DNA from 4 places in the Microbulbifer sp. ABF4_148 genome. Region 1 is predicted to be linked to each of the others. Evidence: predicted binding sites of a transcription regulator. Region 1 holds the regulator's gene; each other region holds the start of a gene.

Region 1 (4,757 bases):
ACGAGTCACTTTCGTAATTGAATGATGAAGCCCGTCCGTGCTCACATCTCACACGTCTGCATGTATTCAATGATGATGTCAGCCGCCTCATCCACGGTGTCGACCAACTGAAACAGCTCCAAATCTGAAGAGTCGATGCACGCGCGTTCAAGCACCGTATCTATCAGCCAGCGATGCAGGCCCGACCAGTACTTCTTGTCTACGAGCACAATGGGAAACTTCTGCACTTTTTTGGTTTGCACGAGAGTCAGTGCCTCGAACAGCTCGTCCAATGTGCCGTAGCCCCCGGGCAGACCCACAAAGCCCACCGCATGTTTGACGAACATAAACTTGCGAACAAAAAAGTAACGAAAGTTCAGGCTGATGTCCTGATAGGGATTTGGTACCTGCTCAAAAGGGAGTTCGATATTCAGACCGATGGAAATCCCCTCATGCGGAAACGCCCCGCGATTGCAGGCCTCCATCAGACCCGGCCCTCCCCCGGTCATGACGGGAATACCTTTCGACGCCAGCAGCTCACCGAGACGCATGCCCTGCTGGTACTCGGGACTCCCCTGTGGAAATCTTGCACTTCCAAACACTGTCACCGCGCACTTCAATGCAATCAGGCGCTCTATTCCATCCACCAGTTCGGACTGAATCCGCAGTACGCGCCAGGCTTCCGGCATTTTTGCATCAAGCATTACGATCGTCCCTGTATCCGCTAAAAATGGGGTTCTGGTGCGCCGTGAGACTCCACTTGTCATAAAAGTAGCAGCATTTCACCCGCGGCAGGCAGGGATTGCACCGCAACGGTTTCTGTATATAATCACAGCACCTGTATAAAAATACAGACCACTATCGAGCGTCTGACGCTCTGCATTTTGATGTCACCGATGCAGTTTGCGCAGATACGCCCAAGGGACGACGGGAAACGATTATGACCAATCTCACCGCGCGACAGGCTCAAGTACTTGAACTGATCAAAAGCCACATGGATGAAACGGGCTACCCACCCACCCGAGCCGAAATTGCGCAGCAATTAGGTTTTCGCTCTCCCAATGCCGCGGAAGAGCATCTAAAGGCACTCGCTCGAAAAGGTGCGATTGAAATGGTCGCCGGCGCCTCGCGCGGGATTCGAATCCCCGACCACCAACCAGGCCTGCCGATTATCGGACGTGTTGCAGCGGGCAACCCAATCCTCGCGGAATCCAATATTGAAGACTATTGCGATCTCCCCTCAGATTTCTTTCACCCACCCGCGGATTATCTCCTGCGAGTGCACGGTATGAGTATGCGCGACGCCGGGATCCTTGATGGGGATTTGCTCGCGGTCCAGCGTACCGATCAGGCGCGTAACGGACAGATTGTCGTAGCCCGAATTGAAGACGAAGTCACAGTGAAGCGGTTCAGGCGCAAAGGCAATCAAGCCACGGTGCAGCTGCTTCCCGAAAATGACGAATTCGATATTATCCAGGTCGATATGCGGGACAAGCTATTTGCCATTGAAGGGCTCGCGGTGGGCGTCATCCGACAGACTCCCTGAGCATCCCCGCCTGGGGCCTCAGGGCCCCATCTATCTCCACCCCAAGCGCCTCGCGTCATTATTGGCTACCCGTCGGAATTGCGTCTGGCGGAAGTCAGAACCACAGCCTGAACATTGCGCATCGCTATCGGCGCGCATTAGTCAGAAACGAAAAGAAAAATGGGACGAGAGAAGTCGAACCACCAAGGCCTTGGTGCGGAAGCTATAGTGCCACCCAGCCCTGGTTTATTGCGGGGGGATTAGTGAATGGTGTGCGAGATCGGCTCAGGCTCTTCCTCGTCGAAAAACTCTGCAGACACACTGTCTAAATTTTGCACAGCATCAATTCCGGCTTCGAGCATGGCCCTGGCCACGGCAATTTTGTGCTCACGAAGAAAATCGGCGCTCATCTCGGAAAAGTGGATACGTACGAGCGGCTCTTCACCCTGTGCACCCGCCCGGCGCAGAGCGACATCACCGTTCGCCAGCTCAATGATTTCAAAAGTCTCGGAGGACATGCACTTCTCCCTCAGCGTCAATTTTCCCGCAGTGTACCACAGCAGGAGTCATCGCGCTTAAGAAGCTACCACTCCTGGGACTGTGCGCGATGGCGGGTAACCAGCTCGTTCAATGCACTACGCCACTCTCTAAGCACCCCGGCATTGAGTTCAGGCGCAGGCCTGGAAGACACCGCAATGATATCCCCACCGGCTTCAGCCGCCGCCGAATCCCCTCCCTGAAACTGCCAGAGCGATTGCCAAACGGCATTGAGCTGACTCAGCCAACTGTCGGGCTCGGATAGCAGCAACCGCATTTCCTGTGCTTCAGCGCTATAGGTGCCGCGCCTCTCAGCAGCACTCGCAAGCGCTTCTGGCGTTTGCGGCTCTTCACCCAGCTGCAATTGAAACGCCGTCTCCGCGAGAAAGGACTGCACCCCCCGCCACAGGTGGAGCACCACCGCCTCCTGTAAGGCCTCCGCTTGCAGGCGGGGCCCAGCTTCAAGATCCAGCAGAAGCTGGGCTTTCCTCAGGGCAGCGGCAACACTACCGGTATACGGATTGCTCACTTGGATTTGGACGCGGCTTTTTTAGGTGCCGCTTTCTTTTTCGGTGCCGCTTTCTTGGCAGCCGGCTTTGCCTTGCTGGCCGCTTTACCCGTCACCTCACTCTGCCACTTGCCATCTCGATAGAAAGCCCGCCATCCGGTGGCCTTGCCCTCTTCTTCTGACTGAACGTACTGCTCCTGCGTTTTGCGGCTAAATCGAATCACCGTATCGCGACCCTGATCATCCTCTGCGGGCGCAGAAAACAGGAAGCTGTACTTCGGATCAATCTCCGACTTGTGCGGCAAAATTTCTTTCACCAGCGGTGCTCGCGTCTCGCGATTTTTCGGAAACTGGCTGGCAGCAAGGAAAAGCCCGGAGGCCCCATCCCGCAGGATGTAATGGTCATCTACCTTCTGGCATGCCAGTTCAGGCATCGGCACAGGGTCCATTTTGGGCGGTGCGGGCTGACCGTTCTTCAGAAGCTTGCGCGTGTTCTTACAGGACTCATTGGTACAGCCGAAGTATTTACCAAAGCGGCCGGACTTCAGCTGCATGTCGCTGCCGCACTTGTCACATTCAATGACAGGGCCGTCATAGCCCTTGATTTTGAAGGTACCCTGCTCCACCTCATACCCGCTGCAATCCGGGTTATTGCCGCAAATATGGAGCTTGCGCTGCTCATCGACCAGATAGCTGTCCATCGCGGTACCGCATTTCGGACAACGGCGCTTGTCCCGAAGCTGGCGGGTTTCCGCGTCTTCATCCTGGTCTGCATCGATAGCCTCGTCTCCGGAGACGAGGTTCATCGTATTGGTGCAGCGCTCTTTGGGCGGCAAACCGTATCCGGAGCAACCGAGAAATACGCCGGTCGAACCTGTACGAATTTGCATATGGCGACCGCACTTGCTGCATTCGATATCGGTATCGGTGGGAGAATTGCGGCGCATTCCTCCCTCTGCGGACTGTGCCGTTTCGAGTCGGCCAGAGAAATCTTTATAGAATGCATCGAGAAGATCCTTCCAGCCTCGATCGCCATCAGCGACCTCGTCCAGAGACTCTTCCAGGCTCGCGGTGAAGCCATAATCCATCAGGTCAGTGAAACTCTCGCTGAGACGATCGGTCACGATATCGCCCATCTTCTCTGCGTAAAAACGCCGGTTCTCGAGGCGGACATAGCCCCGATCCTGAATCGTCGAAATAATCGACGCATAAGTGGATGGACGCCCGATACCGCGCTTTTCCAGCTCTTTCACCAGTGCAGCCTCGCTAAATCGCGCAGGCGGCTTGGTAAAGTGCTGCTTGGGATCCAGCTTCTGCAGTGCCAGTTTGTCCCCGACCTTGACGTCAGGCAGCAGCATATCCTCATCTTTTTTGCTGGCAGGTGGGGCCACTTTGAGGAAACCGTCGAATCGAATGACACGACCACGGGCACGCAATTCAAAGTCGCCCGCGGATACAACGATCGACGACGACGTATATTGAGCCGGTGTCATCTGGCACGCCACGAACTGCTGCCAAATCAGGTTGTAGAGACGCTCTGCATCGCGCTCAACGCCAGAAAGCATATTCGGCTGCACTCGCACATCGGACGGGCGTATCGCTTCGTGAGCTTCCTGTGCGCCTTCTTTGCTGCTGTAGCTAACCGGATTATCGGGCAGGTATTTGTCGCCGTAATTCTCCTGAATAAAGTCGCGCGCCGAATCGACAGCTTCCTTACTCAGATTGGTGGAATCGGTCCGCATATAAGTGATGTGGCCAGCTTCATACAGCCTCTGGGCCAGCATCATGGTTTTCTTTACGCTAAATCCGAGGCGATTGCTCGCCGCCTGCTGTAGCGTTGAAGTAATGAAAGGGGCTGAAGGCTTGGAGCTGGTCGGCTTGTCATCGCGACCCGAAACAACATACTCGCAGCCTTGCAGCGCAGATACTGCGGCACTGGCCTGAGTCTCATTGACTGGCTTGAAGGCACTACCAGATTGTTTTTTAACCTCAAGCCGCAGCGGATTCGCCTTGGCAGTTTGAGTATCCGCAAACAGGGTCCAGTACTCTTCCGGGATGAATGCACGAATTTCTCGTTCACGCTCCACCACCAGCTTAACCGCGACCGACTGCACCCGGCCGGCAGAAAGACCGCGGGCCACTTTCTCCCAGAGCAGTGGGGAGACCATGTAACCCACGATACGGTCGAGGAAACGACGCGCCTGCTGT
Region 2 (4,757 bases), 790 kb from region 1:
GAATTCAGGCTGGAATTCAGGGTGGAAAGGGCCGCGGCAATCACGCCGATGGTGACCAGGCCGCGGAGGCCGGCAGGCATTTCGTGCAGGACATAGTGCATAAAGACGGTGACATCGCCCCCTTCCGGTTGCGAGACCGCCATGCCGCCCATCAGTTCTGGGCTCTGGTAGAAGACGTACAGCAGCAAGCCGATACCCATAAACACGGCCATGACTGGCGCCACCATAATGACCGAGTACAGCACTGCACGGGAACCGTCGCGGGGCGTCTTGCAGGTCAGCAGGCGTTGGGTGACATCCTGATCCATGCCAAACGCGGCAATATTCAGCAGCAAGAATCCTGTGAAGGTGGTCCATAGGGTGAATGGTTTGCTGAGGTCCCAGCTGGTATCAATCAGCGTTAGCTTGGAGGCTTCACCAGAGGCGGGGGAGGCCAGGGCCTGTTGGATCTGGCCCAGGTCTGCAGGGATTTGCCAGAGCAAAACCCCGCCAACCGCGAACGCGGCAGAGACATACACCATGCACTGCAAAACGTCGCTCTGGATGACGGAGCGAACGCCACCGATCAGGGTTTGCAGCAGCCCGGCTAGGGTTAACAGCACCACGGCAGTGATCACGTTGTTGGCTGCGATGTCGTTAAACAGGATCATCGACACCGCAATCGCAGCCATATACAGACGTGCACCGCTGGCAAAAACCCGTCCGAGCAGATACATGGAGCCGGCAGACAGATTGGCGGATTCCCCGAAGCGGGTCTGCAGCAATTCATAGACCGTGGTCACTTTGTTGGCATAAAAGCGCGGCACCAGGTAGTGGGCAACAAAGACGGCGGCCATCACTGCGCCGAGATTGGTAAAGAGGTAGGTGAGGTCACCCCGATAACCCATGTCCGGACCGCCAAGGAAGGTGGCTGCCGACTGGGTGGTAGCCAGCGTCGAGATGGCCACCATCCACATGGGCATGCTGTTATGGGCGAGGAAGTAATCCCTCGAATCCTGCGATCTTGCCTGACTAAAGTACCAGCCGGACCCCGCCAGCATCGCCAGGTAGGCGGCAAAGATTCCCCAGTCCAGTCCGGTAAACTGCAGCTCCATTAAATTACGCTCGCGTTGTCAGCGGGAATTCGCCCGCCTGGTCATTCTTGGTTCGTCGCTAAGGGGTGTATTGGTAACTTTCGCCCCCTGTGCGCGCAAGCAGAGTGCCATCGGCACCGCCGATAGTCCCGCTGCACGTCGGTCTTATTTTCCGGCGTTCCACGCACCCCTTGGAATTATTTATTCGAGCAGAGGGTTGATCTGCTGAATAATGAATAATATATTCGATATGTCCGGTCTGCATCAAATAATGATTTCTCTTGGATCATTGGTCTGCTGGACAACTCTCGGTGAGGGTTGGGGCGCAAGACGTTCCGGGATTCTCCACCGGGTTTCACCTTGAACCTTCCAATTCTGGAATTCCCCTTCCGAACGAATTGGCTTCTTGGGGGGCTTTGCCCCCCGTTTTTTTCCCGATTGAATTGTCTTGCGAACTTGGCCTTCCATCGTCGCGGGCGGCAGATGTGTCGCTGCGCCGTCGGCTATTGCGGTCGCTTACCGGCGCAAACGCGATGTTGCTGAAATGGAGAAGCCGGTATGCTGGCTTCTTTATTGATAGAAGACGAGAGACTGTGGCCATGGTGGACCTGACAAATCTGGCAGCGCAGCTGGGGGAGGCGCTGGACGTGAGGGGCTGGACCGTCACTGCAGCGGAGTCCTGCACCGGGGGCGCCATTGCCGCGGCGATCACCTCAGTTGCCGGTGCTTCGGCCTGGTTCGAGGGGAGTGTGGTGAGCTATGCCAATCGTATAAAACGTGACCTGCTGTCGGTGACCGAGGGCGACCTTGATCAATTTGGTGCGGTCAGCGAGCAGGTCGCTCGTCAGATGGCGAGTGGGGCGCTGATGTTGATGGACGCCAATATCGCCGTTGCGGTAAGCGGGGTTGCCGGACCCGACGGCGGCTCTGAAGAAAAGCCGGTCGGCACTGTGTGGATCGCTATCGCCCATGCGGAGGGCCAGGAGCCCATGGAGATCGATGCCCGTTGCTGGCACTTTGTGGGGGGAAGATCAGAGGTGCAGCATCAAACGGTGGTCGAGGCATTGCGTGGTGTTCTTCGGGTGGTGGAGTCCCATGAGGTTTGAGTGGTTTTTGTGCGAAATGTACGTTTTGGCAGCAATGATCGCCAAATCAGATTACTGGTTGCTTATACAGTAATCCTTCGTTAAGCTTGCCCCCAACAATCAATGCTTAAGTACACGGGTAAGGTCATGGACTCCAACAAAGACAAGGCACTTCAGGCGGCGCTTTCACAGATCGAGCGCCAGTTCGGCAAGGGCACTGTGATGCGCATGGGCGATAAAGAGCGCGAGCGTATTCCGGCGATTTCCACCGGCTCCCTGGGTCTCGATGTTGCGCTGGGTATCGGTGGCCTGCCGCGCGGCCGAATCGTTGAAATCTATGGCCCTGAATCTTCTGGTAAGACCACCCTGACCCTGCAGGTTATTGCAGAAGCTCAGCGTAATGGCGGTACCTGTGCATTTGTGGATGCGGAGCATGCGCTGGATCCGATTTATGCCGAAAAGCTTGGCGTTAACGTTGATGAGCTGATCGTTTCCCAGCCGGATACCGGTGAGCAGGCTCTGGAAGTCACCGACATGCTGGTGCGTTCCGGTGCGGTGGATGTTCTGATTGTTGACTCCGTAGCAGCGTTGACGCCTCGCGCCGAAATTGAAGGCGAAATGGGGGATTCCCATGTTGGTCTGCAGGCTCGCCTGATGTCCCAGGCCCTGCGTAAACTGACCGGTAACATCAAGAACACCAACACCCTGTGTATATTTATCAACCAGATCAGAATGAAGATCGGTGTGATGTTCGGTTCTCCTGAAACCACGACCGGGGGTAACGCGCTGAAATTCTACTCATCTGTGCGTCTCGACATCCGCCGTATTGGCGCCGTCAAGGAAGGGGATGAGATTGTCGGTAACGAGACCCGGGTGAAAGTCGTCAAGAACAAGGTAGCGCCGCCCTTTACCCAGACCGAATTCCAGATCATGTACGGGGCAGGCATCAACCTGCTGGGCGAAATCGTTGATTACGGCGTGAAGCTTGGTCTGGTCGACAAGGCCGGCGCCTGGTACAGCTACAAAGGCGACAAAATTGGCCAGGGTAAGGCCAATGCAGTCAAATTCCTGAAAGAGAATCAGGCGGTTCGTGAAGAGATTGAAGGTTTGCTGCGCGCCCAGCTGCTGGGTGATGTTGTCCCTGCCGCTGAAGAAGCGGAAGAAGCCCCGGAGGGCTAATCTCTGGTCTTTAGCATAGTTTTCCTACGTGTTTTCTGAACCCGATCCTGCTCAGGCGCTGTTTAACGCAGCGCTTGAGTTGCTTTCCCGTCGTGAGCACTCACGTCTCGAGCTTCAGCAGAAGCTCTCGTCCCGTTTCCCCGAAGCCGACTTTGATACGCTGTTCCTGCGTTTGCAGGAGCTCAACTATCAGTGTGACCGGCGTTTCGCTGAGGTATTCGCGCGCTCCAGAGTGCTCAGGGGGCAAGGCCCCGTGCGTATTCGAATGGACCTGCGGCAGCGCGGCATTGCCGATCCTCTGGTAGCCGATGTACTGGCAGCCTTGGAAGCCGACTGGTTTACGCTAGCTGCAGAGCAGTTGCTGCGGAAGTTTCGGGTACCGCTCGACCCGTCTCTTCCTCGCGAAGTGATGCACAAGGAGCGGGCAAGACGCCAGCGCTATCTCGCGTATCGCGGCTTTCCTTCTGATGCCATTCAATACGCCCTGGAGGCGGCAGGTTCCCGTTAAACCTATATACTCGAATGGAGAATAAGAATGAGGAGCGCCCATGATTCTCTCCATCGACCAGGGCACCACCGGCACTACCGCGTTTGTTTTTGATCTGCAGGGTCAGTTACTTGGCCGCAGTTACTCTGAGTTCCCCCAGTATTACCCGCATCCCGGCTGGGTCGAACACGACCCGGAAGAAATCTGGCAGGTTACCCTGAATGTCTGCATTGCCGCACTGCGGCGCGCGGGTGTGGAAGCCGATCATCTATCGGGTATCGGGATTACCAATCAGCGTGAAACCACCATTGTCTGGGACCGGAAAACCGGTGAGCCGGTTCACCGGGCCATCGTCTGGCAGTGTCGACGCTCTGCTCCGCTTTGCGAGGCGCTTGTAGAAGCCGGTCGCGCGGAGTGGTTGCGGGAAAAAACCGGCTTGGTGGCGGACGCTTATTTTTCTGCAACGAAGTTGCAGTGGTTGTTCAATGAACACCCAGCGCTGCTGCCGCGCGCGCAAGCTGGCGAGTTGTGTTTTGGCACCGTCGACAGTTGGCTAATCTGGCGGCTGAGTGGCGGGCGTGCACATGTCACCGACCATACCAATGCCAGTCGCACGCTGCTTTACAGTCTTGAGCGCAAAGACTGGGACGATGAGCTGCTCGACCTGTTTGCTTGCCCACGCGCCATCCTGCCTGAAATACGACCATCTGCCGGGGTGTTGGCCACAACGGATATGGATGTGTTTCTTGGTGCTGAGGTGCCAATCAGCGGTGTTGCCGGAGATCAGCAGGCCGCGCTGTTTGGGCAGGGCTGCACCGAAACCGGCAGCATGAAAAATACCTATGGCACCGGCTGTTTTATGTTGGCGTATGCCGGCAGCGAGCGGCCTGTCGCGCCCGACGGATTACTGACCACCATCGCCTGTGACCCTGA
Region 3 (4,757 bases), 2.2 Mb from region 1:
GTGGGCGACCACGGTTTGGGTTCGGCGCGCAACAGGTGATATTCGAAAGGCTTGCTGCCGAGGCTGGCGAGACCCGCATTGACGCCTTTCGCGTAGATCTCGAGAATGGCGCGATCCGCTGCCGGGATAGCCGCGAGCGCTTCGTTGGCCCGGCGGCGCAGCTGGTGTACGCGATATTTCTTATCGGCCTCCAGTGCCATGTTGCCGAACAGTTCCGCGAGTTCGCCGCTCGCGAGCCGGGATGCCAGGTCCATCTGGAAGAAACGGTCCTGTCCGTGGGCAAAGCCCATCGCGTAGGCGGCATCCAGCCGGCTGGCGGCGGTGATCACGGCAATACCCTTGTCGTCGCGCGCCAGTGTGGCGGGGGCGCTGAGGCCAGAAGTCACCGTGATTTCACCGTCCAGCGTCGGCAGGCTCGCGCGCAGGGTTAAAGTGAGGTAGGCACCGATAACCAGCACCAAAATACATACTGCAGCAGCGAGCCGCTTCAACCAACTTGGCATGTTGAAACCCGATTATTAATGATGTGCGGCGGTGATCATATCACCACTTTTTCCCCGCCGCCGTCGTGTGGCTGTACGTCGCCAGGCGGCAAAAAGCCTAAAAAAACCTGCGTTTTTCCACACGATGCGCTGACTGTTTGGTCAGGGGGTGGCGGCGTTTGCGGGCCTGGCATTTCCCTTAGGGCTGCCATTCCACATGGAGCACGCGATGGGGTATCTGGTGCTCGGCAAAGTAGCGCAGCCAGCGTTGTTGATTTTGTTGCAGCCGGTCGCCGGGACCTTTTACTTCGACCAGTTCATAGCCGCAGTGCTCAGGGAACAGGATCAGGTCCGGCATGCCGTTGCGATGCTGGGGTATATCACTGACCAGACGCTGGAAAATCGCCCGCCAGTGGTCGGCGGGAATACGCTCGATTGCAAATTCCAGCAGGGTTTCCGATAGGCCATCCCAGGCGACCAGCGGATTGGCAATATCCTGCTTGTCGCGGTAGGTCTGCAGAATGCGTTCTTGCAGGGTTTCCCGGTCCAGTGCCGTCAGGTGTGCGTCGATGGCCGCGCGCCGCTGTGGATAAAAGTCGCTGGTGCGGAAATCGCTGGGCGCGATCTGGAAGGGATTGAAAAAGGCACCGGGAACCGGCGCGAAGACCTGGTCCCATAAGTACAGACCCAGCATGCCATTGAACAGCATATTCTCGACCCAGAAACAGTCTCCGCTTCCGGACGCTTCTCCTTCCAGATACTCGGCGGCGACCAGCTCCACGCGTTCATCGGTCTGCGCCAATCTCACCGTTTCGGTCGGTGCGGTATAGCGCCGGGGAGCGGGCCAGTGCGCTTGCTGTCCAAGTTTTTTGGCGGTGCGATGGCCGAAACTTTCTGCAAATAATTGCTCCGCCTCGTTGGCGGGCTGCTGCAGAATTTGCCGGCACAGAGCCAGCCCGGCGTCACCGTCGCCCCGGGTCACGGCGATACGGGCGCGTCGTTCACGCGCGGGTGGCCGACCACAGTGCCGGTAGAGTTGATCGGCCTCTGCGAGCGCATCGAGTCGTTCCAGCTGTCGCGCCAGCGTCAGGCGCAGTCGATCCAGCCGGCGGTCCAGGGTCGCATCCTCGGGATGAGAATCGGGCAGCGCCTCTGCCAGCATGAGGATGGCATCGGTACCGGTTTCCAGTGCGCTGTCGAGATCTTCCAGACAGCGATAGTACTGCCGATGGAGGTCCAGCTGGTCGCGCGAGCGAAACGGCAGGTTGTTCCGATCCAGCGGATAACGTTCATAGCGGTACAGCCCCAGGTCGCGGAGCACATAATCGGTCAGATCCTGATGCAGGTTGCCAAAAAACAGCAACCGGAAGGTATCGAAATGCTCTGCCGACTGTACTGCCAAAATGGTCTCATCCCGAGTTAACCGGGTTCTCAGCATACGATCGTCATGATGCTCGAGCAGCGCCTGTTCCAAAGCATCGCGCTTGAGATTTTTTGCTTGCGGGACAGGTGCGCGGGCAACGAGCTCGGGCTTGGTGAACAGGGGGAGCAGTGCGCCTGCCCCCTGCTCGGGATCTATTCGCAGAAGGCCGTCCGCATGCAGCTGGTCCACTGCTGTGGAGAGATCGGTAATCTCTTCATACTTCAGCTTGCCGAGGCGGAACAGGGCGCCCGCCCCGGAAGGTACGCCCTTGCGCGATAGCAGGCGTACGTAAAGGCGCTGAGCATCAACACCCTGGGCGCGAAAGGCGTCGTAAAACCGTTGCTCTTCCGCCGACAGGAGGTCCATATAGCGGTCGGCGACAAACTGCATCAGGGCCTGGAAGTTTTCCAGGTAATAGTCGGGTGCCAGTTCGACAGGAGATTCCATGGCGAGGAGTCATTCTTTATTGAGCTGCAGATGAGGGGTTCAATTGCTTGCGTAAGATATAGCTGTGTTTTTATACAGCATGGGCGTCTTCGGTACAAACCCGATAATGACTGCCCGGGCGTGACCGGTGCGAAGCGCGACGGCAGGACAGGGTAAGGTGGTATTGGCGGATGCGGTCCTCATATAATCCATCGAAGCAGTGCACATGACATCAGTACACGGCACAAGGAGCGGGAGCATCCGTAATGGGGTTCGGCAAAGTATTGATTGGAACTTTTCAAGCGATCACGCGGCACGCAACAGCGTTGCTGCAGGCATTGGCGTGGCCGTTTCTCGCCCTTCTACTGATCGATGTCCTGTCTCAGCGCGCTACTTCGATTGCCGCGATCGTGGTGGCGATAGTTACCCTGTGCCTCCAGATCGTTGTCGCGATTACCGCAATACGCATTGTCCTGATGCCCGCAGGGTCGATGCCCGCCTGGGGACTGAGGGCGTGGACATGGCGAGAAACCCGCTTTCTGTTGAAGTTTCTGGGGTTTGGCATGGCGATCCTCGCGCTGACGATGCTGACAGCGGATTCGATCGCGGCAACGTTAGTCGGTGTGCTCTTGATCGGCTGGGGTGTCGGCCGTTTGTGTCTCGTGTTACCTGCCGCGGCGGCGGACAAGCCGATGACGTTGCGGCAAGCGTGGCAGGCCACCGCAAATCATCAGCTCTTGATGCTGCTGGTGGTTTTGGTCGTACCTGCCATCTTTTCAATTCCGGTATTGGTCGCGAGCCTGCTTCCCTACTCTGATATTTTTATCAGTATCTTCGTCAACGTGGCGCTCGCTGCGGAAATGATTGCACTGTCCGTGGTGTATCAAATGATCCAGGATGCCCAGCCGCGGGCAAATACGCCTGCATAGGCAAAAGTGTGAAAGGTTAGTCGAACATACTCAGCAGCGACCCCAGCGTCTCCTCACCCTTTGCCTGATTTTGCTCCGGCGTGGCCTGGCCGAAACCTTCCAGAATAATGTCTTCCTCCGGCAGCTCTTCGATAAAGCGGCTGGGGGTGGTGTCCTGGGTTTCTCCGAACTGCTTGCGCTTGCCGGCCAGGGTCATCATCAGCGTGCGTTGCGCACGGGTAATGCCGACATAGGTCAGGCGGCGCTCTTCCTCGATATTGTCGTCTTCGATGCTGTTGCGGTGCGGCAGCAGGTTTTCTTCCATGCCGATCATAAACACGTGGGGGAATTCCAGACCCTTGGCGGCGTGCAGGGTCATCAGGCTGACCTTGTCGGTCGCTTCCTCTTCTTCCTGACGGTCGAGCATGTCGCGCAGGATCAACTTGGAAATGGCCTGCTCGAGGCGGATATCCTGTTCCAGTTCGTCGTCGGTGCCTTCCATGATTTTGTTCAGGCTTTCCAGCAGCCAGTACACATTTTCCATGCGCTTCTCGGCCACTTTCTCGCTACTGGCGTTCTGCGACAACCAACCCTGGTAATCGATATCGTCGAGCATTTCGCGCAGTGCGGTTTCGGCGGTATTTTCGCGGCAATTGCGCTGCACGCCTTCGAGCCACAGGGCAAACCGGTTCAGGCGCTCGTAGCCCTGTTCGTTGATGTGCTCGCGAAAGCCGAGCTCGCTACAGGCGGCGAACATGGAAATCTCGCGGCCCTTGGCATAATTGCCCAGCGCCTCGAGGGAGCTGGTACCGATCTGGCGGCGCGGGGTATTGATGATGCGCAGGAAGGCGTTGTCGTCATCCGGGTTCACCAGCAGACGCAGGTAGGCCATCACGTCCTTGATCTCCGCACGGGCAAAAAACGAGGTGCCACCGGACATCTGGTAGGGAATCTGGTTCTCCTGCAATTTCATTTCGATCAGGCGCGCCTGATGGTTGCCGCGGTAGAGCACCGCGAAGTCCATGAATTTCGCACCGCGCCGGGCGCGCTGCAGGAAGATCTCATTGGCAACCCGCTCCGCCTCTTCGTTTTCATTCGGCACTTTCACTACCCGGATTTCCTCGCCGAGGCCGCGGTCGGACCAGAGTGCCTTGTCGAAGTCGTGGGGGTTGTGCGCAATCAGGTGGTTGGCGACGCGCAGGATGCGGCTGGTGGAGCGATAGTTTTGTTCCAGCTTGATCAGGCGCAGGTTGGGAAAGTCGACTTGCAGCTGGCTCATGTTTTCCGGGCGTGCGCCGCGCCAGGCGTAAATCGACTGGTCGTCGTCGCCTACCACGGTCAGGCCGCCGCGGCCGCCCACCAGCATTTTCACCAGCAGGTACTGGGAGTTGTTGGTGTCCTGGTACTCATCCACCAGCAGGTAGCGGATCTTTTTGCGCCAGCGTTGCAGCAGTTCCGGATCGCTGTCGAACAGTTGCACCGGCAGTAGAATCAGGTCATCGAAGTCCACCGCGTTGT
Region 4 (4,757 bases), 460 kb from region 1:
GAGTCCTTGTTGCAAGTCCGGGTCATGGGTCGTTACCCCGGTGGGACAGGTATTACGGTTGCATTGCATCGCCTGAATACAGCCTAGTGCAAACATAAAACCGCGCCCGCAGTTGACGAAGTCTGCGCCCACCGCCAGCGCGCAAGCCACCATTGAGGGGGTCAGGAGTTTGCCGGCGCAAACGACTTTGACCCGATCACGTAATCCATATTGCGCCAGGATATCAATCACCAGCGGCAAGCTGCGATTCAGGGGCAGCCCCATATAATCCATCAAGCTTTGCGGCGCCGCACCACTACCACCGTCGGCACTGTCGATAGTGATAAAGTCAGGGGCGGACTCCAGTCCGCGCTGTAAAATCAACTCGCACAGTTCATACAACCAGTCACTGACACCGACAACCGTCTTGAAGCCCACAGGCTTGCCCGTTACCTCGCGGATATGCTGGATCATATCCAGCAATCCACCGACGTCATGAAACTCCGGATGGCCATTGGGACTGATCGAATCCTTTCCCACCGGGATGCCCCGCACCCGGGCAATTTCCTCAGTGACTTTCACCGCTGGCAGGATCCCGCCCTTACCAGGCTTGGCGCCCTGCGAAAGTTTCAGCTCAAACATGCGCACCTGTTTGTGAGACGCCACCTCGGCCAGACGCTCATCGGACAGGTGGCCGTGCTCATCCCGCACCCCGTACTTTGCGGTACCGATCTGAAACACGATATCGCAACCGCCTTCAAGATGATGATCCGACAGGCCACCCTCCCCGGTGTTGAGCCAGATACCCGCTTCCCGCGCTCCCCGGGACAGCGCCCTCACCGCGGGCGCGGACAACGCGCCAAAGCTCATTCCGGAAATGTTGAAAAATGCGCTGGTGGTATAGGGTTTCTCGGCGTAACCCTCTCCCACAGTCACCGCCTTTGGCGGCACGGCATCCTTGGCCAGCGTGGGAAACGGGTGGTTCAAAAAGATCACGTCCCCGGGCTGGTTCAGGGGGCGGGTGGAGCCAAAAGCCACCGTAGAGTCGACATTTTTGGCCGCCCGGTAAACCCAGTTTCTCTGGGCACGGTTAAACGGCATTTCCTCCCGGTCCAGGGCAAAAAAGTACTGCCGGAAAAATTCCCCGAGGTGCTCAAACAGATAGCGAAAGCGACCGATAACAGGATAGTTACGGCGGATCGCATGTTTCTTCTGGGTAACGTCGGCGGCATACAGGTAAATCACATAGAGGACGAGTACCACCAGCCCGAAGGCAAACAGCAACGCGAACACCTGTAACACATTGACGGCAAACGCCTTGATTGTGGCAACAGCCTCCAGATCCATGAAATGCTCTCCCGACGCACGCTGGCTTCAAACGGTCGCAATACTGCCGACAATCTTCCCATTGTATGCCTCCCCCAGATTCCTTGCACTGATCTCAACGCAACCGCAGCCAGAGGTTGCATCAACCCGCTAACGCCAATAGACTGTACGCATATACAGCATACAGAAGTACCCAACCACGCTCTGCAATCATGGCGAATGACCACCCCGACAACCCTGTGCAGATCCACACCGGACGCGGTGTGGTCAGTAACCTGGCCGGCCGGTTTATCAGCCAGGTCAGCACACGGGAAAGCGATGGCTGGGAGACAGATCTGGAACCGCTGGAGCGCGTACTGACAGAGGCGATTGAAGAAAAGGCCAAAAGCATTATCGCGACCAATCGCTCCCCGGACCTGCCGTTCGACCAGTCGATCAATCCCTACCGGGGATGCGAGCACGGCTGCGTCTACTGTTATGCGCGTCCGGCTCATGCCTATATGGATCTGTCACCCGGGCTCGACTTTGAAACCCGCCTGTTTTACAAGGCCAATGCCGCCAGACTGCTCGAAACTGCCTTGCGCAAGCCGAGCTACCGCTGCCGCCCGATCGCCCTGGGGAGCAACACGGACCCCTACCAGCCGCTGGAACGCGATCAGCAGATAACCCGACAGCTACTGGAAGTGATGCTGCGCTATCGGCAGCCGGTGACCATCGTGACCAAGAGCCAACTGATCTTGCGTGACCTGCCGCTACTCGCGGAAATGGCGCAGGAAAATCTCTGTCACGTTGCCGTGAGTGTGACCACCCTGTGCAAAGACCTGAAACGTAAACTGGAACCGCGCACCGCCAGCCCCACTGCCAGGCTGCGCACTATTGAAGCCCTGGCCGGAGCCGGCGTTCCCACCGCCGTGATGGCAGCCCCGATGATTCCCGCACTCAACGATTGTGAGCTGGAAAGTATCCTGGCCCGGTCCCACGATGCGGGCGCAACTCAGGCGGCTTATGTGCTGCTCCGTTTACCCCATGAAGTCAGCCCGCTGTTTCGCCAGTGGCTTGCCGTGCACTATCCGGAACGTGCCAGCCACGTCATGAGCCTTGTCCAGCAAAGCCGCGACGGCAAGGATTACCAGAGTGATTTCTCCCAGCGACAGACTGGCACCGGCGTATTTGCCCAACTGCTGCAACGACGCTTCCGCATTGCCTGCAAGCAGCTGGGTCTGAATGAGAACCATCGGCGCCTGGACAGCCAGCGCTTCGCGCCGCCACCCCAGCCCGGAGATCAGGGCGATCTGTTTGGATAGGCCCTGGACAGGGTTCAGCTGAAGAGCTTCAGCATCACATTGATTACGAATGCATTGGCGATGTCGATAAAGAACGCTCCGACTAGAGGTACCACGAGAAAAGCCTGCGGCGCAGCGCCATACCGCTCCGTCACCGCCGTCATATTGGCGATTGCGGTCGGGGTAGCGCCCAATGCCAATCCGGCATATCCAGCAGAAATGACCGCGGCATCGTAAGTTCGCCCCATGAGCGGGAAGACCACAAAAATCACGAACAGGGAGATCATGACGACCTGGGAAACGAGCAGCAACACCATCATGCCCGCCAGGTCCAGTAGGGTCCAAAGCTGCAGGCTCATCAGCGACATCGACAGGAACAGGCCGAGGGTCAGATCGGAAATCAATGCCAGAATGGGTGTTCCCGTAGGCCAGCGGACCTGCTTGAACACGAGCGGAATGGTGTTGGTGAGCACGATCCCGGCAAACAGACAACTCACAAACATGGGAAGCTGCAGCCCGAGCTTGGCAATCCAGTGGTTCAGGTGTATCCCGAGGCCGATTGCCACACTGATGACCAGTATCGCGTTCAGTACCGAATCGATATCGATGGGCTCTTTCTCCCCGGCCTGGGGCACCCCCACAACGAGATAGTCGTCACTGGTCGACTTGAGATTGAAGCGATCGATCAGGAACCGGGCGATCGGTCCGCCGACAATCCCCCCCAGCACTAGCCCAAAGGTCGCGCAGGCGATACCCAGCTCCATGGCATTGTGGATACCGTATTCTGTGGCGAAGATCGGCGCCCATGCGATTGCCGTCCCATGGCCACCACTCAGGGAGACACTTCCCCCCAGGAAACCCACCTCGGGCTCGAGATGGCTGACAGCGGTAACGGCCATGCCGGTGAAGTTCTGCAGGAACAACATCACCACCGCAAGTCCCAGCAGAATCAACAGGGTTTTCCCACCGGCCAACAAGCTGCTCAGGCGCGAAGACAGGCCGATACAGGTAAAGAATATGACCAGAAAGGAATCGCGCTGGGTCATGGTAAATGACACGGAATAGTCGGCGATAAAGTACATCGCCGTCAGCGTCAGGGACGCCAGCAAACCGCCGCTAACAGGATCGGGGATATTGAAATGGCGCAAAAGACCGACTTTCTTCGTCAGGAATTTGCCCACAAACAGAACGAGAATCGCGACGATCAGGGTCTGTCGGGTGTCAAGCACCTGCTCCATATAGGCTTCCTGCCCGCATCTGTCTGTTTTCTCGGACGACACGCAGCGCACTCGCACTCCGGCACCCGGCGCAGCCTGCTACGGATAGGCTCCCCGCCCATCTTACATACCCTAGGCAAAGGCCATGGATTTGCAAAAAAACCCGCTGTCGTGCAGTTCCGCAGAGCGCCGGAATCGCGCAAAATAGCCAGAGGGATGTAGGAGAATTCGAGTTGCAAGCCTGGTCTGTTTATCTGATACGTACCGCTGCGGGGGCCCTCTATACCGGTATCACAACCGATGTAGCGCGTCGCTTTGCCGAGCACTCGGCCGGCGGCAAGCGCGCGGCGAAAGCCCTGCGAGGACGGGGGCCACTCGAACTGATATTTCAGTGTGAAGCCGCTGACAAATCAGCGGCATTGAAGCTCGAGGCGGAAATCAAACGATGGCCCAAGGCCCGTAAGGAAGCCCTGGTCAGGGGAGAGGAGCCGCTGCCGGTGATTGGGGAAATACCTGGCACAGAAAAATAGCCATCTCCAGCGGGGCGCGATTAGTCAGGCTTTTTGCCGGTCGGGCGCTTGCCCTGATCTTCATCCAGCGCCACATCACCACTTCCTCTGGAGTACGCGCGCATGATACTGCGCAAGCTATCCATTTGCTGGCCGAAGTGTCGGCACGCGGAACAAATCATCAAATGGAACCGCAACTCCATACGCTCACCGAATCTCAGCTCACGTTCCTGGGACTCCGACAGCAAGCGCGTTACTTCTCGACAACTCCTCACGCTGTGTCCTCCTGTGCAAACCAGTTGTTTTCCAGACATTCCCGCAGACGCAGGCGCGCGCGGTGCAGTGTCACATTGAGATTACTCACGGTAATCCCCACCGCATCGCAGATCTCCGGCGTTTCCAACTCAATAAACTCGCGCATCATAAAGACCCGCGCCTGACGC

The links. The regulator LexA, encoded in region 1, represses DNA repair genes until DNA is damaged. The targets are predictions, from matches to a motif close to ACTGTNTNTANANACAGT.
Region 2: recA (recombinase RecA) is a predicted target of LexA. The motif match lies at 2,233-2,250, and genes of this name have one in related genera.
Region 3: ACXAD0_RS01635 (VRR-NUC domain-containing protein) is a predicted target of LexA. The motif match lies at 2,414-2,431, and genes of this name have one in related genera.
Region 4: ACXAD0_RS09295 (PA0069 family radical SAM protein) is a predicted target of LexA. The motif match lies at 1,469-1,486, and genes of this name have one in related genera.

Annotation. Positions count from the first base shown of each region.
Region 1 is NZ_JBSWUI010000001.1:2,592,966-2,597,722, reverse strand. Features, by position in the region: gene ACXAD0_RS11410 (LOG family protein) at 42-683, opposite strand; gene lexA (transcriptional repressor LexA) at 920-1,525, shown strand; gene ACXAD0_RS11400 (hypothetical protein) at 1,765-2,022, opposite strand; gene ACXAD0_RS11395 (DUF6586 family protein) at 2,088-2,570, opposite strand; gene topA (type I DNA topoisomerase) at 2,567-4,757, opposite strand, start outside.
Region 2 is NZ_JBSWUI010000001.1:3,383,474-3,388,230, reverse strand. Features, by position in the region: gene ACXAD0_RS15025 (sodium:solute symporter) at 1-1,094, opposite strand, end outside; gene ACXAD0_RS15020 (CinA family protein) at 1,673-2,179, shown strand; gene recA (recombinase RecA) at 2,306-3,337, shown strand; gene ACXAD0_RS15010 (regulatory protein RecX) at 3,366-3,845, shown strand; gene glpK (glycerol kinase GlpK) at 3,886-4,757, shown strand, end outside.
Region 3 is NZ_JBSWUI010000001.1:386,013-390,769, reverse strand. Features, by position in the region: gene ACXAD0_RS01640 (penicillin acylase family protein) at 1-503, opposite strand, end outside; gene ACXAD0_RS01635 (VRR-NUC domain-containing protein) at 682-2,352, opposite strand; gene ACXAD0_RS01630 (hypothetical protein) at 2,598-3,260, shown strand; gene rep (DNA helicase Rep) at 3,277-4,757, opposite strand, start outside.
Region 4 is NZ_JBSWUI010000001.1:2,136,246-2,141,002, reverse strand. Features, by position in the region: gene ACXAD0_RS09300 (FMN-binding glutamate synthase family protein) at 1-1,326, opposite strand, end outside; gene ACXAD0_RS09295 (PA0069 family radical SAM protein) at 1,518-2,609, shown strand; gene gltS (sodium/glutamate symporter) at 2,624-3,826, opposite strand; gene ACXAD0_RS09285 (GIY-YIG nuclease family protein) at 4,039-4,335, shown strand; gene ACXAD0_RS09280 (zf-HC2 domain-containing protein) at 4,356-4,589, opposite strand; gene ACXAD0_RS09275 (RNA polymerase factor sigma-70) at 4,586-4,757, opposite strand, start outside.